DNA from 2 places in the Shewanella sp. ZOR0012 genome. Region 2 is predicted to be linked to the other one. Evidence: predicted binding sites of a transcription regulator. Region 2 holds the regulator's gene; the other holds the start of a gene.
The links. Region 2 encodes LexA, which represses DNA repair genes until DNA is damaged. Its sites were predicted from a motif close to TACTGTATNNNNATACAGTA; they were not measured.
Positions count from the first base shown of each region.

Region 1 (3,363 bases), 2.3 Mb from region 2:
GTAAATGGGTTACACAAAGTACTTGAGTCGATTCTCCTAGACTACGTAGCATTCTGCCAACCACTGCAGCGGTCGGGCCTGAAATTCCGACATCCACCTCGTCGAAAATTAGGGTAGGAGTGGCAACCTTTTTTGCAGTAATCACTTGGATGCCTAAACCGATACGCGACAATTCACCGCCAGAGGCTACCCGTGAAATCGGTTGTAAAGGCTGGCCAGGGTTGGTTGTGACCATAAACTCGATGTTATCGCTGCCATTTACCGACATAATCTCGGGATTAAAATTCACTTCAATAGTGAATTTCCCCTTGGGCATATTCAGCTCATGGATAGATTGAGTCACTAGCTTATCCAGTTCTTTCGCATAACGGGCGCGGCTCTGGCTCAGTTTTTGTGCGTTCGCTAAGTAAGCGGTTTTACTCGCTTCAACTTGGAGTTGGATTTCCTCTAACTTAGTTTCATCGTCATCGAGGGTTGTGAGTTCCGCTTTGAGTGCCAAATGATGTTCGGCTAATTTGTCAGGGCTAACATGATGCTTACGGGCCAGTTGCATAGCCTTTGAGAGTCGTTCCTCTAAATAGGCAAAATGTGCGGGATCGAGTTCGAGTTTACTCAGGTAATGCTGTAATTCTCCCGCGCTCTCTTGTACTTGAATGAGGGCCTCATTCAACATAGTACTGACATTGGTTAATGCGGGATCATAGCTTTGCAAATTTTCAGCAAGGCTTACAGCCTTGTTAAGCAGTGACTCAATATTGCTCTCTTCGCCATCAGTGAGTAAATATAGGCTGGCTTGGCAGCTATCCACCAGTTCAGTGCCATTGGCGAGGCGTTTATGCTCTTGCTCAATATCTTCAAATTCACCGATCTTGAGGTCGAATTCATCTAGCTCTTCAACTTGATATTGCACCAGTTGTTTTCGGGCAATACGTTCATGCTGCGAAGCTTCTAATTGTTTGAGTTCGGCTTCGATTTGTTTACAGCGTTGATAGCTTGCCGCCACTGTGTCTATCAGTAGTCTGTGATTGGCGTAGCTGTCGAGCAAGGTGAGTTGATGCTCACTCTTTAGCATAGCATGGTGGGCGTGCTGCCCATGGATACCGACCAGCAATTGCCCGAGTAATTTCAGTTGAGTTAACGGCACAGGGTTGCCATTAATGTAGGCGCGTGAGCGGCCATCACTGCCAATAGTTCGACGCAGAATACACTCATCATCAAGTTCGAGATCGTTATCTTCGAGCCAACGTTTGGCAAGGGGAACATCGTGTAGTGAAAATCGAGCACTGACTTCGGTTTTACTTGCACCAGGGCGAACGCTGCTGGCATCGGCACGATTACCTAGGCACAAACCTAAGGCGTCGATGGCGATGGATTTACCTGCGCCAGTTTCACCAGTAATGCTGGTCATACCGGGACGAAAATCCAGTTCGAGAAAACGGACGATAGCGAAATTATTGATGCTGAGTTGGCAAAGCATAATGAGTTCCTGTCGAAAAACTTACCAAATCACTGTATTGATAAACAGTATATACTGATTTTATATACAGTAAAGTGGCTTTGGGTAAATATTCGACACATTGCAATAAGCTAGAGTTTAATCGCTTGTTTATGAATAGGTTTTAACAAGTTGTTCTAAAATAGGTAAGCTAAAAAAAGTCACTATAGTGCCAAATAATATCCCCTGCGCACTGGTTGAGGCTTGGGTGTTATAGCGCTGAGCAAGTAAATAGACGCTGGCCGCCGTAGGTAAGGCACTGAGGATTACACCCATCACTAAGTAATCTCCACTAACGCCAACGCTTTTAAGCATGAAGAAAACCAATGCGGGTTGTAGGATTAATTTAAAGAGGTTGATAAGGCTAAGTTCGATAAGATTCGTCAGGCTAAATACCTTGCTATCTTTTTGGTAGCGCATGGCTTTGGCTAATACCATGCCAACGGCAAATAAAGCACAGGGGCTTGAGGTATTGCCAATTTGTTGGATCATCATCGCTACGCCAGAGGGCAGTGTTATCCCCAATGCCGAAATTGCAATGCCGATAAAGCAGCCGATAACGATGGGATTTTTAACCACAGCTAAACACATGATCACTACGGCGTGGTGTTGTCTGTGGGTATTTGTCGTAAGCTCCAGCGAGACCAAGGCCACGGCAAACATAAGCACGGACAATAAACTGGCTATGGCGGCGGCAACTAGGGCGCTTTGTTGTTCAGGAAATATAATCACCAGCAGCGGAATACCAATAAATGCGGTATTGCCAAAGGTGGCATTTAAGGCGCGCACGGCGGCAATTGCATGCTGTTTAGGATTGAAAAGTAAGGATATACCAACACAAATCAGATAAATCATCAGCATGGCTGCGCTGTAGCCTGCAATAAATCCCCATTGCAGAATTTCTTCAATCGGTTGTTGCGCCAGTGCAATCAAGAGAATGGCAGGAAACGCAATATAGTAGACATATTGATTGAGCACTTGGTCGGTTTCTACTGGGAGAAAACGCAGTTTTTGTACAAGAGTGCCGAGCAGCATGATCCCGAAGACGGCAAACAGAGGGGTTAAAATGGTCATATCCCTCACTCATCCTTTTGTGTTTTTTGCTTTCCCGCAACAAGACGTTGTGGGTGCGCTAGCAGGGAATAATACCTAGGGTAATTGACGATAATCGGTGTTAGCGCAGTAAACTTATTGGCAAAATAGCATAGGATTAACCTTGGAAGCTATTGCGCTATGGTCGTAGAAATGAATAATTCTACGTTTAAAACACAATGAGTTAGTGCCTTATACCTATGAGCGGCACTCACGCTAAACGATGGGATTGAACATGGCTGATGATGTTGGCGCTGAGCTGCAGTTAATTTATCTGTTTGTGCATTTGGTGAATGCGGGCAGTTTTTCTCAAGCCGCGAAAGTGCTCGATATGCCTATCGCCACCGTGAGCCGTAAGCTGGCCAAGCTTGAAGAAAAACTCGATAAGCAATTGTTTATGCGAAGTACCCGCAAGCTGCGATTAACCGAGGAAGGTTTAGCGTTATTTCAGCGATATCAGAGTGCGATTGCACAGTTCGATGAGCTCAGTGGCATTGGCAGCGATAAACCTGAAGGCACATTGCGGATAGCTGCGCCAATCTCAATTATTTCAATTATCTTTATTCACGCATTAAACGAGTTTGGCCGTTTATATCCCGATATTCGTTTACACATTTCCCAAAGCAATGAGTTAGTGGATTTAATTGATAAAGGGATTGATGTCGCGATTGTCGGTGGTGCACAGCCTGATTCTTCTTGGGTGTCGAGTACTTTAGGTGAGCTTGATTATCGTTTGTTTGCGACGCCGGAATATTTAGCCCATGCCCCTGAATTAA
Region 1 covers NZ_JTLE01000094.1:682,284-685,646, forward strand. Annotated here, with positions in the region: gene recN (DNA repair protein RecN) at 1-1,477, opposite strand, end outside; gene L976_RS04835 (AEC family transporter) at 1,607-2,569, opposite strand; gene lldR (LysR family transcriptional regulator LldR) at 2,823-3,363, shown strand, end outside.
Region 1: a site for LexA is predicted at 1,508-1,527, ahead of recN (DNA repair protein RecN). Genes of this name have one in related genera too.

Region 2 (3,363 bases):
AGTAAGTCTCAACTCTATGCAAACTCTTCAGTTCCCAAAAAAGTGTTTCTGACTTCAACGTGCGTTGGCGGCTTACTTTTGATCAAGTATTGTTACTGCTGGTATTAGCCACACTGGCACATACTGCTGAATAAACCCATTATTCTCAATTTTTGTGGGCGAGCGATATTCGAAAATAACGCGATATTTCTGCCTAAACAGGCGATATATCATGTGCGCCTAAATCAAACATACTTGCTGTTTAAAAATTGATCAAGATCACTTCTTTTTCTAATTGTCTGAAAAATTGCCAAAAAAAAGCCTCACATTCACAGGTGAGGCGGCTTTCAAGGCTAAATACGGTGTGAAAAATTTTTAATGAACAGAGCTGAAAAATGCGGGTTGAGTAAATTTAGCCGATTGTGTGAGATTGGTGCTAGAAGGTTGGTCATTCGTTGAACCTTCAAGCACGATACCCATTGCACGTGCGCTCTTTGCTACAATTTGTAGGCGACGATTATCGCGAGTATCTAGGGCGTTAATCCAAGTAATCACTGCGCTAGATGTGCCACTGGTTAAGGCTTTTTCCATCGCCCAAAGGGTTTCGACCTCATCTTTTGCGTGAACCAATAGTACGCGATCCATACGCACACCTGCGTTTGCTAATAGCTGCTTGTAGCCAATACTAGGTGGGTTGATGAGCACTATCCATCTTCCCTGTTGGCTCAGTTGGGCAAGTTGTTTGCTCAGCTGTGTCAGCTCTTGGCGCCCTTGGCTCTGAGTTGGCATAGTGACTATTGATGTATGCTGCCAGTCGGTCTCTGTATCTCGAACCGTATCGAGCCATAAACCGGGGTGACGCGGGGCATTACCTAATAGTTTGTTCATAGCCAATCTCCATTGCGGATCACCCCTACGGCGAGCCCTTCAATTGTTAGACTTTGGAAACTCAAATCGACTTTAATCGGTGAATAGTCTTCATTCTCGGCATGTAGGTAGACTAAATTACCTTTTTTTTCAAAGCGTTTTACGGTTACATCATCATCAACGCGAGCAACAACAACTTGTCCATTGCGCGCTTGTTGTACTTTATGAACGGCAAGCAGGTCACCCTCAAGGATGCCGATATTCTTCATACTGTCGCCTTTTACGCGCAGCAGGAAATCGGCAGCAGGGTGGAACATGCTGGGGTCGACTTGGTAATACTGTTCGACATGCTCTTGGGCGAGAATAGGTTCACCCGCTGCCACTTGGCCAATCAGTGGCAAGCCTGTTTCGCGGTTATCTTCTTCCTCTACAGGGAGACGGATCCCGCGGGAAGTACCAGGCATGATCTCGATGCAGCCTTTTTTCGCCAATGCCTTAAGGTGTTCTTCTGCGGCATTTGCACTTTTAAAACCCAAACGGGTGGCAATTTCGGCCCGAGTGGGTGGCATGCCAGTCTCGGCAATATTACGTTTAATCAGCTCTAAAATTTCGGCTTGGCGTGGCGTCAACGGTCTCATGGTCTTTCCTGTTTTTCTATACAGTTACTGTTAGTATATACAGTATTATTGGTAGTGCAAGTATTAACCACTTTTAACTTGGTCAGCTAGATCTGCAAATAACCGTAATCGTCATCTATGGGGTGAATGCCATTTGCACGGTATCAATAAATGGTGTCGCCTAAAGTGCGTTACTAAGTCATTAAAATCAGCCGCTGAATCCTGCATCTTTAGGTTGTTTGGGTATATTCTCTAGAATCTGGTATTCTATGGGGCTAATGAACGTACTTACATTGCATAAGAATAATGCCTAAACAAGACTCTCTTTGGTTGAAATCATTACGTTGGATCCAAAAGCACTTAGTGCACACTATTGTTGTGCCACAGGATCCCTTTGCCGATCTGAATCTGGATGCCTCCAGACCGCTTGCTTATGTAATGAAAACAGAATCCCTGAGTGATATTGCTGCGTTAAGCGAGATCACCACGAAACTTGGTTTGCCAAGCCCTTACGAGCCGCTGGTGGTGAATGGCGTTGTGGCGCCACGGGTGGTATGCCTTGAAGGTCGTAAGCCTTTATTTGGTGAACGCGCCAGTAATGAGCCATTCCTCGAATGTTTTATGCGTTTGTTGGCCGTCCATAAGGAAAAGCCAGAGTTAGATATCCAGCTGGTGCCTGTGAGTCTGTATTGGGGTCGTACTCCGGGTAAAGAAGACGACACCATGAAGGCGGCAGTGCTTGAGCGCGAGAACCCTACTTGGTTACGCAAGTGTTTGATGATCTTATTCTTAGGTCGTCATAACTTTGTGCAATTTTCTAATGCGGTATCGCTGCGTTACATGGCCGACGAACATGGTACCGATATGGGCATTGCCCATAAATTGGCTCGAGTAGCGAGAGTGCATTTCCGTCGCCAACGTAAGGTGATGACGGGGCCTGTGTTGCCTAATCGTCAGGCGTTATTCCATTCCTTGCTGAAATCTGAATCCTTACGTAAGGCGATTCAGGAAGAAGCCGCGAGCAAGAAGATTTCTGAAACCCAAGCGCGTGAAACGGCAATTGAATATCTTGATGAAATTGCAGCAAATTATTCCGATAGTCTCGTACGTATTGCTGAGCGCTTTTTAACGTGGTTATGGAACAAGCTCTACAGCGGTATTAACATCAAAGGTGCTGAGCATATTCGGCAGTTACACCACGATGGTCATGAGATTGTGTATGTGCCCTGCCATCGCAGCCATATGGATTACCTGCTGTTATCTTACATTCTGTATTACCAAGGTATGGTGCCACCGCATATTGCTGCGGGTATCAACCTAAACTTCTGGCCTGCGGGGCCGCTGTTCCGCCGTGGCGGGGCTTTCTTTATTCGCCGTAGTTTTAACGGCAACAAACTCTATACGGCCGTGTTCCGTGAATACCTCGATCAGCTGTTTGCTAAGGGATATTCGGTTGAGTATTTCTCTGAAGGTGGCCGTTCTCGTACCGGTCGTCTATTGGCGCCGAAAACGGGCATGATCGCTATGACGATCAACAGTGTGTTGCGTGGTATCGAACGCCCAGTCACCTTAGTGCCTGTGTATTTAGGCTACGATCACGTGATGGAAGTGGCGACCTATCACAAAGAGCTAAGCGGTAAGAAAAAACAGAAAGAATCTGTATGGCAAGTCTTTGGTGCTATTCGTAAATTAGGTAATTTTGGCCAAGGTTATGTCAACTTTGGTGAGCCGATTACATTGCAAAATTTCTTGAATGAAACGGCACCTAACTGGCGCAGTGAAGTGGCTGATGATCCTGAGCAAAAACCGACTTGGTTAACCCCAGCGGTGAACGTGTTAGCAAATCGGGTGATGACGCGGATTAACGACGCCGCTGCCGCCAGCTCTATTACCTTGACCA
Region 2 covers NZ_JTLE01000094.1:2,995,398-2,998,760, forward strand. Annotated here, with positions in the region: gene L976_RS14830 (cell division inhibitor SulA) at 355-867, opposite strand; gene lexA (transcriptional repressor LexA) at 864-1,484, opposite strand; gene plsB (glycerol-3-phosphate 1-O-acyltransferase PlsB) at 1,770-3,363, shown strand, end outside.